One region of the Colwellia sp. RE-S-Sl-9 genome, then DNA from elsewhere that is predicted to be linked to it. Evidence: predicted binding sites of a transcription regulator. Region 1 holds the regulator's gene; the other holds the start of a gene.
The links. Region 1 encodes sigma-54, which starts transcription at its own class of promoters, with help from an activator protein. Its sites were predicted from a motif close to GTTGGCACGNNNNTNGNNT; they were not measured.

Region 1 (8,455 bases):
ATTCACCTTTAATGAATTGTTGAACTAAAGGAGACGTTTGCGCTGAAATTTCTTCCGGTGTTCCTTGCCCAATAATTTTTTGTTCGGCAATAATATAAATATAATCAGCAATACTCATCACTTCAGGTACATCATGTGAAACAACCACAGAAGTTAGCCCTAAAGCATCATTTAAAGCGCTAATTAATCGAACAATTACTCCCATTGAGATAGGATCTTGACCCGCAAAAGGTTCGTCATAAAGTATTAATTCTGGATCTAACGCTATAGCACGCGCCAAAGCAGCTCTTCGTGCCATGCCACCTGATAATTCGTTAGGGTTCAAATGACGAGCGCCGCGTAAGCCAACAGCTTCCAACTTCATTAATACTATTTTTTCGATCAGTTTTTCAGATAAATTAGTGTGTTCGCGAATAGGGAAAGCGATATTGTCGTAAACAGACATATCGGTAAAAAGCGCACCACTTTGAAAAAGCATACTCATGCTTTTACGTAACTCATATAAGTCATTGCGAGCAAGCTTTGGTATATCTTGCCCTTTAAACATAATACTGCCTGACTGCGGTTTTAATTGCCCGCCAATCAATCTTAATAAAGTTGTTTTACCAATTCCACTTGGCCCCATGATAGCCGTAACTTTTCCCTTAGGAATGGATAAGCTAATGTCATTATAAATTACACGTTCATCACGCTTAAAAGACATATTTTTAATATCAACAAGATTATCTGGCATATTATTAAAGGACATCACTGTAAATTAGTTTAAGTACGAAAGAATTCTAACCCAGCACGTGAAATACTTCATTAGAAATTAGTGATTAAATGTGTTCAAAGAACGTTAGGAAACGTCTATAAGTGTAAGAAATTGTAAGAACCTCTTAGCTAAGTTTTTAAATGCATGCTTTATTATCATCATATTCCTCGCTATTTAGTTAAAAATTGATTAATCAATGAGCATAATTAAAATTTTTCTGTAGGTTTTGATAAAACTTCTTTTTATTTTGTCCTCAACCAGCGACAATTTACCTTAACTGATGGGAGTCGTTAATGTTCATTCAAGTTTTAATTTTACTGGTAGCACTTGTAGTTTTGGTATGGAGTGCTGATAAATTTGTATTTGGTGCCTCTTCACTTGCGAGAAATTTAGGTATTTCTCCAATGATAATAGGTTTAACTATAGTTGCCATGGGGTCATCAGCTCCTGAAATGATGGTTGCCGCAACAGCTTCACTACAAGACAATCCTAATACAGCTATTGGCAATGCGATAGGCTCTAACATAACCAACATAGCCCTTGTTTTAGGTATTACGGCATTGCTTCAACCATTAACGGTTTCTTCAAGCACCGTAAAACGTGAAATCCCACTTATTTTAGCTGTTACAGCATTAGCCTATTGGATGCTGTCAGATTATCACTTTAGCTTTACTGAAGGCTTAATTCTTATTATCGGTTTTTTTGCCTACATAATTGCACTACTGGTTATTACATTAAGAAGAGCTAAAACAGCGCCAGTAGATGACCCTTTAATTTTAGGTGCTGAAAGTGATGTTCCTGAACCAGTTAGCACTGGCATGTCTGTACTTTGGTTAGTTGTTGGCATGATACTCCTCCCTTTAAGCGCCTCTTATTTAATAGATTCAGCTGAGTTTATTGCACGCTCTTTTGGAATAAGTGACTTAGTCATTGGTTTAACAATTGTGGCTATTGGTACTAGTTTGCCAGAACTTGCAGCGAGTATTGCTAGTATCATTAAAAAAGAGGATGATTTAGCTTTAGGTAATATCATAGGATCGAATATATTTAACATCTTGGCTGTATTATCATTAACTGGATTGATAGCGCCGGGCGATATTGATGAAAAGGCAGCGACGCGTGATGCGCCTATTATGTTAGGAGTGACTTTACTGCTCTTTGTTATTTGTTTTACTCGTAAGTTAGGTAATTTCAGAATCACTCGTCTCAAAGGCTTACTTTTACTGGGTATTTTCATTGCGTATCAAATATTACTTTTCTCGCCATTGAAATAAATTAACGAGACGACATCCATGAAACAATTTAAACAACTGGCTCTCAATGTTATTGATATTGAAAAACAAGCCATCGAAGATATTAAACAATATATAAACGATGATTTTGAATTAGCTTGTCAGTTAATGTTTAACTGTACAGGACGAGTTATTGTTATTGGTATGGGAAAATCTGGCCATATTGGTGGGAAAATAGCAGCGACATTAGCCAGTACAGGAACACCCGCTTTTTTTGTTCACCCTGGTGAAGCAAGTCATGGTGATTTAGGCATGATCAGACAAGATGATGTTGTGTTAACCATATCTAACTCAGGCGAAACCGCTGAAGTTTTATCTATAGTTCCCGTAATTAAACGCATGGGCAGCAAGTTAATTGCCATGACAGGTAATGCAAATTCAACGTTAGCTGATATAGCTGACACTCACATTTGTATTAAAGTTTCTCAAGAGGCTTGTCCTTTAGGATTAACGCCTACATCAAGTACCACTGCCACTTTAGTTATGGGAGATGCATTAGCTGTAGCCTTACTCAACGCGAGAGGTTTTACTGCTGACGATTTTGCATTATCTCACCCTGGTGGTAGCTTAGGTAAAAGATTATTACTACGATTATCTGATGTAATGCATAGCAATGAGCGCGTACCGGTAGTACAAAGTACGGCAAAAATTAAAGATGCACTCGTTGAAATGTCATTAAAAGGTTTAGGAATGACGGCTATTGTTGATGACAACAAATTGGTTGGATTATTTACTGACGGCGATTTACGTAGAATCTTAGATCAAAAAGTAGATATTCATCAAGATGAGATAACAAGTGTAATGACGAAGGATCCTACAGTCGCACCTCCCGATATGCTAGCCGCTGAAGCATTAAAAATAATGGAAGACAAAAAAATTAATGGTCTTATTATTGTTAACGAAAACAATACTCCTATTGGTGCGATGAATATGCACGACCTTCTGAAATCGGGGATCATATAAATGAACACACTTTACGGACATGTCGAACAAATCATTCTAGACAAAGCCAAACAAATAAAACTTTTTATTTGTGATATCGACGGGGTATTTTCAGATGGACGAATATATTTAGGAAATAATGGCGAAGAGCTAAAAGCTTTCCATACCAAAGACGGTTATGGCATAAAAGCATTAGGTGCAAGCGGAGTTGATGTTGCAGTAATTACTGGCCGACAATCAAATATTGTACAAACAAGAATGACGGCTCTCAATGTAAAATATATTATTCAGGGCCAAGAAAATAAATTACCCGCATTAAAAGAAATATTAACCCAAATGAATTGTGCGCCTGAACAAGTCGCTTATATTGGTGATGACATGCCTGACTATGAATGTATGGCTTATGTTGGCTTAAGTATTGCCGTAAATGATGCTCATCCTCAAATATTACAACTTGCTCATTACACCACCTATACCAAAGGTGGTTTTGGTGCAGTACGAGAAGTGTGCGATTTAATTATGCAAACTCAAGGGACACTTGAACATGCAACTGGCGCTAGTATATGACTCGGCTATATAGCTTAGCTTTTTTTGCTTTATTATTAGCTGGTATTGCATACGGCTTAGTTGAGTGGTTGCAATCCAAAGAACAAATAACTGAAAATGTTGCTACTGAATTAACACCTGATTTTATTGCCGAATCGTTAAAAAGTAACACATTTAATAATAAAGGCGGGCTAAGCCATATAATTGATGCTCAAAGAATGGAGCACTATTCAGATATAGAAGTTACACACTTTGAGTTTCCAAGCTTAACGATATATCCAGAAAATAAAAATGTTCCATGGAAAGTCAGTTCAAAAGAAGGCACACTGTTTAAGAACAACCGTGTAAGCTTAAAAAACCGAGTAAAAATAGAAGCTACTGATCCTGATAGCTTGATACAAGAAATTCATGGTAAATCAATAGAATTAGATTTAAATACAAATATTATTAGTTCAGAACAAGCTATCGTCGTTTTAGGTAATGGCTTTACTATGTATGGCTCTGGGCTAATTGTTGATATTAACACCAAACAGATGACACTAACCGAACATGTGCAAACTATTTTCAAAAAAATTAAAAAGTAGCTTACTACTGCTTTTACTATCGTCATTAGCAAGCACGAGTGCTTTAGCTAAAAAAATTGATTTAAATCAAGAGCTAAGTATTGACGCCAGCCGTCAGTCAGCTGATCTTAAAAACAAAATATTCAGCTACATCGATAATGTTGTTATTAAACAAGGTACATTGATCATCAAAGCTGATTTAGTGCAAGTACTTACAGACACAACAACAGGTGAAAAAACCTATATAGCAAAAGGTAAGCCTGCAACCTTTGAACAAACATTAGAAGACGGTAAACCTATTAATCTTCAAGCTAATGAAATCAGATATGAACCGTCTTTAAATACCGTAACCATATCTGGGCAAGCGTTACTGAAACAAGATGGTAGCGAAGTAAGCGGTAGTAAAATTACCTATAACTCAGAAACAGAATACGTAAATGCTGAAAGTAATAAAAACGATAAAGTAAAAACAGTTATTCAGCCCAAAGAAAAAACAAAACCCACTTTATCTCAGGACATTCAATAAGTCATGACTACCTCAACGTTAATCGCAAAAGGTTTAGCTAAATCTTACAAAGGTCGTAAGGTTGTAAAAAATGTAGGGTTAAAGGTCAACGCTGGTCAAATCGTAGGTTTACTAGGGCCTAATGGTGCAGGAAAAACCACTTCTTTTTATATGATAGTCGGCCTTGTTCCTAACGATGAAGGCTCTATTGTTCTTAACGATGAAGACGTCACCTTATTACCTATGCACGAACGCGCTAGAAAAGGTATTGGATATCTGCCACAAGAAGCTTCAATTTTTAGAAAGCTAAGTGTATACGATAACATTATGGCCATCTTACAAACTCAAAAAGGCCTTAATGAAATCGAACGAGAAGAAAGATTAGAGCACTTATTGGAAGAATTTAATATTGGTCATATTAAAGATAATTTAGGTATGAGCTTATCTGGTGGTGAACGCCGCAGAGTCGAAATAGCCAGAGCACTTGCCGCAGACCCAAAATTTATATTATTAGATGAACCGTTTGCCGGCGTAGATCCTATTTCTGTTGGCGACATAAAAAAAATTATTATTCACTTAAAGCAACGTGGTATAGGTATATTAATTACAGACCATAATGTTCGAGAAACACTCGATGTTTGCGAGCATGCGTATATTGTAAGTCATGGTGAACTGATCGCTGAAGGGACCTCTGAAGAAATACTTTCCAATCAGCATGTAAGAGATGTATACCTTGGTGAACAATTTACGCTATAGTTATCTATAAGCAGTCAACAATATTTATATTGTTTTATCGTTTTGTATTATTAATGAATAGGATAAAAAATACGTAGATGCGCCCTTCTTTACAACTCCGTATCGGACAACATCTAACGATGACACCGCAGTTACAACAAGCCATCAAGCTGTTGCAACTCTCTACGTTGGATTTACAACAAGAAATTCAAGAGGCATTGGAGAGTAATCCTTTGCTAGAAGTTGATGAAAGTCCTTCTAATACCCAAGATGAATCAGTCAATAATTTAGAAGATGCATTTTCCGCAAATGCGACAAAAGAAATAGATTCAAAAAAAACAGACGGCACTGAAGACTCTTCCCCAACTATAGATGAAATGACAACCACAGAAGCCATGGGAAACACAGATATTCCTGAAGAGTTAAACATGGATACTACGTGGGACGAAAGCTACAGTGCTGGCGTATCAAACACAGGTAGCATTAGCTCTCCTTCTGAAGATTATACCTACCAAGGCGAAACTAAAGACTCGCTGCAAGATCACCTTTTATGGCAAATGGAATTAACACCTTTTAGTGACACAGACAAAACCATTGCAATAGCGATTATTGAAGCCATAGATGAATCTGGATATTTAACCGTTTCCTGTGAAGATATTTTAGACTGTGTTGGCATTGAAGGTGTTGAACTCGATGAAATACAAGCAGTACTAAAAAGAATTAACGTATTTGATCCTGTAGGTGTAGGGGCTCGTTCAGTCTCTGATTGTTTATTGATTCAACTGAATCAATTTGAACTAACAACGCCTTGGTTAAAAGAAGCCAAGCAAGTTGTTAAAGATTATATCGATCTACTAGGTAGTAGAGATTATCGTCAGTTAATGCGTAAAACACGCTTAAAAGAAGATCAATTACGTGAAGTCCTTCGCTTAATTCAATCATTAGATCCTCGTCCTGGTGACAGCGTAGTTAAAAGTGACGATCAATATGTTATTCCTGACGTATCCGTTGAAAAGAAAAATGGTCGTTGGGTTGTTGAGTTAAATCCAGATACCGCGCCTAAGTTGTCTGTTAACCAACAATATGCAGCAATGACACGTACCATGAAGTCAACAAACGATACACTATTAAAAGTGTCTAATTGTATTGTTCAGCGCCAGCAAGGCTTTTTTGAGCATGGCCCTGAATCTATGCGACCTATGGTTTTAAACGATATAGCCGAAGCCGTTGAAATGCATGAATCTACTATTTCACGTGTAACAACACAAAAATATATGCATACACCAAGAGGTATATTTGAACTTAAATACTTCTTCTCCAGCCATGTTAGTACCGAAAATGGTGGCGATTGCTCCTCAACAGCAATCAGAGAGCTTATCAAAAAACTTGTCGCCGCAGAAATTCCTGCCAAACCATTAAGTGATAATAAAATGGCAGAAATACTCGCCGAGCAAGGTATACAAGTGGCTCGTCGAACCGTAGCAAAATATAGAGAATCGTTGTCCATTCCACCATCAAACCAACGAAAAAGTTTAATTTAATTTTTCAAATATCACTAAAAGAGGGTTTAACTTATGCAAATCAATTTAACTGGTCATCATGTAGAAATCACAAACTCTTTACGCGAATACGTTAATACGAAATTTTCAAAATTAGAACGTCATTTTGATCAGATCAATAATGTTCATGTTGTGTTAACCATTGAAAAATCAAATCAAATAGCTGAATCTACTGTTCATTTAAAGGGAACAGAAGTACATGCTACAGCAGAAAACCATGATATGTATGCCTCAATTGACGCTTTAATCGATAAACTAGATCGTCAAATATTAAAACACAAAGGCAAAACAACCCACCATTAACCTATAAAAAACAGGCTTTAGTAGTAATTATGACTTTGCAAGATATCTTAATGCCAGATTGCACATTTTGTGCAGTATCTGGCTCTAGCAAAAAGCGCGTTCTCGATAAAATTTGTACCATAGCAGCAGATAAAATTGTTGAACATAGTGCATACGAATTACTCGAAAGCCTAATCGCAAGAGAAAAACTAGGATCAACAGGAATAGGCAACGGTATTGCTATTCCTCATGGTCGTTTACCTAATGCAAAATCAGTTGTAGCAATTATTGTAACTACCGATATACCTGTAGATTTTGACGCAATCGACAACAAGCCTGTTGATATTTTTATTGCGTTATTCGTTCCCGAAGACGCTTGTAAAGAACATTTAACCACTTTGCAGAGTATTGCTAAGCTATTCAGTGATAAGCAAATAGCAAAACAAGTGCGTAAATGCCAAAGCAATGAAGCTTTGTATAATCTTATTCAAGAAAATAGAAATTAGTCGTTATAAAAAGGAACGAACAGTTCAATGAAGTTAATCATAGTAAGTGGACGTTCTGGTTCAGGAAAGTCTGTCGCATTAAGAGTGTTAGAAGATCTAGGTTATTATTGTGTCGACAATATTCCAGTTAATTTACTACCGGCACTAACACATACCGTTATCAATGATTATGAAAATGTCGCAGTGAGCATTGACGTACGTAATTTACCTAACAACCCTCAAGATGTTTCTGAAATATTAGACTATCTCCCTAGTACTGTTGATTTAAATATTTTATACCTAGATGCTGATGACAGTGATTTAATTAGACGATTCAGTGAAACAAGAAGGTTACATCCTCTCATTAAGCAAAATATAGCTCTCGATCAGGCTATCGCCTTGGAAAAAAAATTATTAGAACCAATATCTACCCGTACAGGTTTATACATTAATACCAGCCAACTATCGCCTCACCAACTTGCAGATTTAGTAAGAGAGCGTATTTTGGGTAAAAAGTCTGGCTCTATGGTGGTTGTATTTGAATCATTTGGTTTTAAGCATGGCGTACCGCAAGATGCTGATTATGTGTTTGATGCACGCTTTCTTCCTAATCCCTTTTGGGATAAAGAATTAAAAGCCTATACAGGATTAGATCAACCGGTAAAAGACTATTTATCAAGCCAACCCATAGTCACTAAATTTATATGGCAGATTAATAGTTTTATGATGACCTGGTTACCTCACTTAGAACGTAACAACCGAAGTTATGTTACCATTGCTATTGGCTGTACT
Region 2 (8,455 bases), 590 kb from region 1:
GTTAGAAAGTGAGTTATTTGGACATGAAAAAGGTGCTTTTACTGGCGCTATTTCTACCCGTAAAGGGCGCTTTGAAATGGCAGAAGGCGGAACACTATTTTTAGATGAAATTGGTGATATGCCACAGCCTATGCAAGTTAAATTGTTACGTGTTCTGCAAGAGCGTACCTTTGAACGAGTAGGGGGGAGTAAAAGTATTAAAGCTGATGTACGTATTATTGCAGCAACCCATCAGCATTTAGAAGAAATGATAAAAACCAACGAATTTCGTGAAGACTTATATTACCGATTAAATGTATTTCCCATTGAAACCCCTGCGTTACGAGAACGTAAAGAGGATATTCCCTTATTAATGAAAGAATTAATCTCTCGTTTTACTGCTGAACAAGGTCATAGTGTTCGTTTTACCGAAAAGGCGATAGAGTCTTTAAAAGAACATAAATGGGCAGGTAATGTACGTGAGCTATCTAACTTAATTGAACGTATGATCATAATGTACAACGAGCAAGTTGTTAATGTTGGTCAGCTTCCTATTAAGTATCGACATATTGAAGTTGACGAATACCAACAAGACTACCCAGAAGAATTACAAGAGCGCGATGCCATTAATGACCTGTTTTCAGGCTTTGATTATGGCGATGATGACGGTGATGAAGAAGAGATTCAAACACCTGAACCTGACTTTACAGAAACTCTAGTATTACCATCTGAAGGTTTTAACCTTAAAGATTATTTAGCTGATCTTGAAGTTTCCTTGGTGACTCAAGCTTTAGAACTAAACGATTGGGTCGTTGCTAGAGCTGCTGAAACTTTAGGTATGCGTAGAACAACACTTGTTGAGAAAATGCGTAAATACAGTTTACAAAAAAGCTAACTTTACAATTTATCAGAAGAAAAAGGATATTGTATTGATATCCTTTTTTATTGTCTTTTAGCTACGCCCATCTTATTAATGTCTTAATAAAAAGCTATTAATCTTTGCTTTTAGCCAAAAAATTGACCCATTTAGAATATCCGTTTTTAATGTTATTACGTTTTAATTTATTGAAAATTAATGATTTTTTGTTTGGCATGGTAAATGCTTTGTTGTATGTGTTATCAATAATTGAGTGATGAATTATGACATATGCAGCTTCAACCGTTTCCAATATCAATAATACATTTGATCAAACCGCTTTTTCTTACAATGCGGTAGGCCCTTCTGCAAATGTAACTCTGCATTCTAATTTAAATGAAATAAATTCATTAAAAGAAAAAATTCAACAATTGAACCAAGTTATTGATGTTATGCCAACAGGAATGATCATTCTTGATGGCAATGGTGTTGTTGTAAAAATTAATGATGTCGCTCGTCAATTACTTGATGAACCTATTTTAGGTCAACCATGGTTTGATGTGATCAAACGCTCTTTTAAACCAAGAGCAGACGATTGGCATGAAGTGTCTTTAAAGGACGGTCGAAGAGTTAAATTAGAAATTACTGCGCTAGGCGATCAGCCGGGGCAACTCATTATGATCACCGATTTAACCGAAACTCGTTTACTGCAAGACAAATTAGGCCAATTACAACGTCTTTCTTCTTTAGGGAGAATGGTATCAACATTAGCACATCAAATTAGAACACCGCTTTCAGCTGCTATGTTGTATGGTGCAAATTTACAAAATAAAAAGTTAACTAACGAATCACGAGAAAACTTTCAAGATAAGCTAATGACAAGGTTAAGTGATTTAGAACAACAAGTTAACGACATGCTGCTTTTCGCTAAAAGTGGTAAACAACAGGTTGTAGAACCTTTATCTATTAATGAACTTTTATCTAGTTCGGTTCAATCAATTGATGCCATTATTAAAAAAGAAAATGCCGAAATAACATTTTCGCTATGTGAAGACGACTGCCAAATACTAGGTAATAAAAGTGCTCTTACAGGCGCTATTCAAAACTTAGTACTCAATAGCATTCAAGTTATTAAAGAAGGCGCTAAAGTTGAGTTGTCTTCTTACTGTAAAGACGGCTATGCGCTTATCAGTGTACGAGATAACGGTAAAGGTATAGATAAAGAATTAGCAGATAAAATATTTGAACCCTTTTACACATCACGCTCTCAAGGCACGGGTTTAGGTTTAGCTGTTGTTAAATCTGTAGTTAATGCGCACCAAGGCGACGTTAAACTATTGAGTCAAGCGGGAGAGGGAGCACATTTTTGTATTCACATCCCTTTACTCGAAACAACATTTAATCCGTCAGCTAATAACGATTCAACGCCAACGAGTGCAGCCTCGAACGAATATTCATCAGTAGCGAACTTTCATGCCTCACCTATGGAGAATGCTAATGAAAACAAGTAAAATTTTAGTTGTTGAAGACGACGCAGGTTTAAGAGAAGCTTTAGTTGATACATTACTACTCGCGGGATTTCAGTGTATAGAAGCTGAATCTGGTGAAGCAGCATTATTATTACTAAAAAATCATAAAGTTGATTTAGTGGTAAGTGATGTACAAATGGGAGGGATGTCTGGTTTATCTCTTCTTAAAAGTATCAAAAATAATCTTCCTCAAATGCCTGTATTAATTATGACAGCCTATGGCACTATTGATGATGCTGTACAAGCAATGAAAGATGGTGCTAGTAATTATATGGCAAAGCCTTTTTCACCCGAAGTGCTATTGAATATGGTGAATCAATACGTACCTCTTGAAATAACTAATATGTTTGAACCTGTGGTCGCTGATCCTAAAAGTATTGAATTACTATCTCTTGCGAAAAAAGTTGCGGCAACCGAAGCGTCAGTTATGGTGCTAGGACCTAGTGGTTCAGGCAAAGAAGTACTTGCTCAGTATGTTCATTACAATTCAGATCGTGCAGAAGCGCCTTTTGTGGCTATAAATTGCGCCGCTATTCCTGAAAATATGTTAGAAGCTACCTTATTTGGTTACGAAAAAGGCGCATTTACGGGAGCTATTCAAGCATCTCCGGGGAAATTTGAACAAGCTCAGGGTGGTACAATACTACTAGACGAAATTACCGAAATGGATTTAGGCTTACAAGCTAAAATTTTACGTGTTTTACAAGAGCGAGAAGTTGAGCGATTAGGTGGCCGTAAAACCATTAAATTAGATGTAAGAGTGATTGCAACCAGTAACCGAGATCTACAACAAGCCGTAGCTGAAGGTGTATTTAGAGAAGATTTATATTATCGATTAAATGTATTTCCTCTTACTTGGAAAGCTCTTGCGCAAAGACGAGATGATATTTTACCTCTAGCAAAACATTTAGTTGAACGTATTGTGCAAAAAAATTCAGACATGATCCCAGAATTTACCACAGCAGCTCGTAGTAAATTAATTGCCTATGATTGGCCAGGTAATGTAAGAGAGCTCGATAATGTTATTCAAAGAGCACTTATTTTATATAGTAATAATGTGATTGATGCGAGCGACTTACTTATTGAACAATTTGAAACAACAACGCTCCCAAGTACAAATGAAACTCAAACGCTTTCTGAAGACAAACTCGGTAACGAGTTAAAAATTCAAGAACATCAAATTATTTTAGATACCTTAAACGCATGCCAAGGTAGCCGTAAAAATGTAGCTGAACGTTTGGGTATAAGCCCGAGAACTTTACGCTATAAAATAGCCAGAATGCGAGATTCAGGTATTCAAATACCTGCTTAAGTTTCTTAAAGCCCAGTCTAACAATGCTGGGCTTTTTGTTATATATAAGCATAATCTATATTCCTTCTAATTAAGTCACTTTCAAGCTTTTGATTTTAAAGTTTTTATTTTAATCTCTTATACGTTCGCTTACCTTGGCATCATGATTGCTTTATCCATAATAACAATATAAACATCAAGAAATTGACACAAGCGAGATTGCTATGGATATCAAATCAAATTCCTTATTTGCACAAATGCAAAGCATGTCTTTAGAGGCAATGAACCATAATACGCAAGCCGTTTCATCTGATAATGCAATACCGTCAGTAAATAAGTCAGGTAGCGATTTTGGAAGTTTATTAAAAGACGCCGTTAATACTGTTAACGATCTTCAACAAACCGCAGGGGCCCAGCGTCAAGCTTTTGAATTAGGTGACTCTAGCGTAACGCTTGCGCAAACCATGATTTCTGCATCTAAAGCAAGTGTGGCATTTGATGCAACGGTTCAAGTACGTAATAAATTTGTAGAAGCTTATAAAGAAATTATGAATATGCCTGTTTAGGTATGACTTTTTGTTTGTAACTTTCCAAAATTCTCGGAGAAATTAAGTGTCTGATACAGTTGATAATACAGGTATGGTCGTAACTGACGACGGTTCAGATAGCATATCTGAAGAACAAAAGTCAGGTTTCTCATCTGCTCTTGGCAATGTAGATGTGCTAAGACAATTAACCCTAATTATGGCATTAGCTATTTGTTTAGTTATCGCTATATTTGTGATCATGTGGGCGAACCAAGCTGAATATCGAGTGATCACTAAGCTTCCTACCGAACAACTTATTAAAACAATGGATTTTCTTGATGCGAATAAAGTCGATTACCTTCAAGAAAACAACACTATTTCAGTACCTACAGACGAATATCAAAATGTTAAAATGTTACTTGCTCGTGAAGGTTTAACCTACGAGAAAAAAGAAGGTAACGAAATTATTATGCAAGACATGGGCTTTGGTGTAAGCCAACGTCTTGAAAGTGAACGACTTAAACATTCTCGTGAACAACAACTAGCTCGAACCATTGAAGAGCTACAAACTATTGCAAGAGCTAAAGTTTTATTAGCTATTCCAAAAGATAATATTTTCGCAAAACGCGTAAAGTCTCCTTCCGCAACTGTGGTACTTACCTTACAAAAAGGCCGCCAATTATCGGAAGAAAAAGTTGATGCTGTAGTCGATATTGTCGCTTCAGCTGTTCAAGGCATGCAACCCAACAAAGTAACTGTTACTGATCAAAATGGTCGTTTATTAAATTCAGGTTCACAAAGTTCGCTTTCATCTCGTTCACGTAAAGAATTTGAAATAGAACAAAAACGTGAATCAGAATATATGGAAAAAATAGATTCAATCCTTATTCCTGTTGTGGGTTTAGGTAATTACACAGCGCAAGTTGATGTAACGATGGACTTTACCAATACCGAAGAAACTCAACGCCGTTATAATTCTGATTTACCTGCTTTACGTAGTGAAATGAAAGTTGAAGATAAAACTATAGGTGGCATGTTAGGCGGTATACCGGGTGCACTATCAAACCAGCCACCATTAGATTCAGATATTCCTGAAAATGCGACAGGCGGCGAGCAAAAAAGAGCAATGCCAAGCCGTAATCATTTAGAATCAACGAAAAACTATGAATTAGATGAAGCTATCAGCCATACTAAACAACAAACGGGTGTTATTCGTCGTGTGAGTGTTTCGGTAGCGTTAGATTATTTAACCTCAACCGCGCCTGCTACACCAGCACCTGAAGGTGCCGATGGCGAAGAAGCTGCTACTACGGCTCCTGTTGTGTCTTATGTACCAAGAGCTGAAGCTGAAATAGCAAATATTCGTCGCTTATTACAAGGTAGTGTGGGTTTTGACTTACAGCGAGGCGACGTATTAGAAGTTATTTCGTTACCGTTTTCTCGCGAAGCTGCAATTGTTGAAAAAGAAGTGCCTATTTATCTTCAACCTTGGTTTATGAAAACCTTGAAATTGGTTCTTGGCGCATTGGTTATTATCGTATTAATAATGGCTGTAGTTCGTCCAATGTTGAAACGTTTAATTTATCCAGACCAAACACCAGACGATTACGGTGACAAATCACTTGATAGTCATATTGATTTAGGTGATGAAACTATGGATATGTTAACCACGGAATTTGATGCTGGCGCTGTAGGTTTTGCGCCAGACGGAAGCTTGCAGCTACCAGATTTACATCGTGATGAAGACATATTAAAAGCTGTTCGGGCTCTTGTAGCAAATGAACCTGAATTATCCTCTCAAGTAGTTAAAAGTTGGTTAAGCGAAGATGAGTGATGAAAATCAAGGGCTAGCACCTATGGCTAGCGCCCCTGCGGGGTTTGATGTTGACAAATTAGACGGCACAGAAAAAGCAGCTATTTTGCTACTGAGCTTGTCTGAAGAAGATGCTGCGCAAATTTTAAAACACTTAGAGCCCAAGCAAGTTCAGCAAGTAGGTACTAGCATGGCTGCCATGCAAGACTTTACACAACAAAAAATTACCGCAGTACATAAGCTGTTTATTAACGAAATTCAAAACTTTAGTACCATAGGTTTCCAAAGTGAAGAGTTTGTACGTAAAGCATTAACAGCGGCATTGGGTGAAGACAAAGCGGGCAATTTAATTGACCAAATTGTTATGGGCGGCGGCGCTAAAGGTTTAGATTCATTAAAATGGATGGACTCTAAACAAGTAGCCAACATTATTCGTAATGAGCATCCACAAATTCAAACCATCGTATTATCTTATTTAGAGCCGGATCAATCGGCTGAAATATTAAGTCAATTTGCTGACAAAGTTCGTTTAGATTTAACCATGCGTATTGCTAATTTAGAAGAAGTGCAACCAGCTGCATTACAAGAATTAAACGAAATTATGGAAAAACAGTTTGCCGGACAAGCAGGGGCACAATCGGCGAAAATGGGTGGCTTAAAAGCTGCGGCCGATATTATGAACTATTTAGATACCAATATCGAAGGCGCGTTAATGGACGCAATTCGCGAACACGACGAAGAAATGAGTCAACAAATTCAAGATCTTATGTTTGTATTTGAAAACCTTGCAGATGTTGATGATAGAGGTATTCAAGCGATCCTACGTGATGTTCAGCAAGATGCATTAATGAAAGCCATTAAAGGCGCCGACGATGCTCTTAAAGAAAAAATTATGGCTAACATGTCTAAACGTGCTGCTGAAATGATGGCGGATGATCTAGAAGCCATGGGACCTGTGCGCATTACAGAAGTAGAAGCCGCACAAAAAGAAATTCTTGCTGTAGCGAGAAAACTGTCTGATGCAGGCGAAATCATGCTGGGTGGTGCAGGCGGTGGAGATGAGTTCTTATAATGAGCCAAAAAATTGTAAAAGGTTCTTCTGAAGTAGAGTCTGATCTTTGGTCTATTCCTAATGTTGAACAAGCACAACAAGTTGACGATGGCAAAACCAATGCTTTAGGTAAAAAGAGTAGTTGGAAATATGAACCACCTGAAGAAACTGAGATTGAAGAGCCGACACCATTAACCGCAGAAGATATTGAAGAAATACGTCAAGCGGCGCACGAAGAGGGCTTTAATCAAGGTAAAGAAGAAGGTTTTGCTAAAGGTTATGATGAAGGGAAAAGTTCAGGCCATGAAGAAGGGCTAAAGACAGGTCATGAAGAAGGTGTTGCAACAGGACTTAGCGAAGGTAAAGAAACCATTGATAACCTAGCGCAAGAATGGCAAACCCTAGTTCAACAACTGCATACACCATTAGCTGATGTTGAAAAAAATGTAGAAGAACAGCTATTACATTTAGTCGTACAACTTACCCAAGCCATTACGCTACAAGAAGCAAAAATTAATCCAGACATTATTACCGCAGCAATAGGCGAAGGGATAAAAATGCTTCCTAGCCAAGAAGCCCAAACACAAATATTAGTTCATCCTGAAGATATAAAAATAGTCGAAGAGCAATTTGGCGCAGACTATATTATTGAACAAGGTTGGAAATTACTTGCGGCACCTCAGCTAGAAAGAGGAAGCTGCCAAATAGAAAACAGCACATCTAATATCGACTTAAGTATTAAGTCCCGCATGAAAGACGTATTGGAATCATTTTTGCAGGATGCATTACATCAGTAAGTAAAAGGTCATAACGTCAAAAAACTATTATGCTTGACTATAACCGCATCACCGAAAGACTTAAAAATTGCGAAACCATGATCCATCCTCACAAAACATCAGTGGCGGGTCGATTAGTGCGTGTTGTGGGTTTAACCTTAGAAGCCGTAGGTGTTAAAGCCCCCGTAGGTAGCCAATGTTTAGTTGAAACATCACAAGGCGATTTAATTGCTGAAGTGGTTGGTTTCGAGCAAGAAAAAACCTATCTCATGCCAGAAGAAAGCCTACAAGGTGTTTTACCTGGCGCACGTGTTGTCCCTTTAGCGACAAAAGCTAAACTACCTTTTTCAATGGAGTTACTTGGCCGTGTTATTGACGGTGTGGGTAAACCTATTGATGGTAAAGGGCCTATTAAAAATCTCGATACCTATCAATACAGTGGTAAACCTATTAATCCCTTATCTCGACGAGCGATAACTGAACCCTTAGATGTTGGTGTTCGATCAATCAATAGCTTTTTAACCGTTGGTACGGGCCAACGTATGGGGCTTTTTGCTGGCTCAGGCGTAGGTAAAAGTGTTCTCTTGGGTATGATGACCAAAGGTACAACAGCTGACGTTATTGTAGTAGGAC

Region 2: a site for sigma-54 is predicted at 3,810-3,828, ahead of fliE (flagellar hook-basal body complex protein FliE). Genes of this name have one in related genera too.

The regions. Positions count from the first base shown of each region.
Region 1 covers NZ_CP182631.1:2,745,342-2,753,796, forward strand. Annotated here, with positions in the region: gene mlaF (phospholipid ABC transporter ATP-binding protein MlaF) at 1-733, opposite strand, end outside; gene ACM9HF_RS11855 (calcium/sodium antiporter) at 1,048-2,028, shown strand; gene ACM9HF_RS11860 (KpsF/GutQ family sugar-phosphate isomerase) at 2,155-3,009, shown strand; gene kdsC (3-deoxy-manno-octulosonate-8-phosphatase KdsC) at 3,010-3,555, shown strand; gene lptC (LPS export ABC transporter periplasmic protein LptC) at 3,552-4,118, shown strand; gene lptA (lipopolysaccharide transport periplasmic protein LptA) at 4,084-4,623, shown strand; gene lptB (LPS export ABC transporter ATP-binding protein) at 4,627-5,358, shown strand; gene rpoN (RNA polymerase factor sigma-54) at 5,436-6,878, shown strand; gene hpf (ribosome hibernation promoting factor) at 6,912-7,199, shown strand; gene ptsN (PTS IIA-like nitrogen regulatory protein PtsN) at 7,229-7,684, shown strand; gene rapZ (RNase adapter RapZ) at 7,712-8,455, shown strand, end outside.
Region 2 covers NZ_CP182631.1:2,152,196-2,160,650, reverse strand. Annotated here, with positions in the region: gene ACM9HF_RS09275 (sigma-54 dependent transcriptional regulator) at 1-874, shown strand, start outside; gene ACM9HF_RS09270 (sensor histidine kinase) at 1,120-2,346, shown strand; gene ACM9HF_RS09265 (sigma-54-dependent transcriptional regulator) at 2,333-3,676, shown strand; gene fliE (flagellar hook-basal body complex protein FliE) at 3,880-4,221, shown strand; gene fliF (flagellar basal-body MS-ring/collar protein FliF) at 4,295-6,016, shown strand; gene fliG (flagellar motor switch protein FliG) at 6,009-7,067, shown strand; gene fliH (flagellar assembly protein FliH) at 7,067-7,843, shown strand; gene fliI (flagellar protein export ATPase FliI) at 7,873-8,455, shown strand, end outside.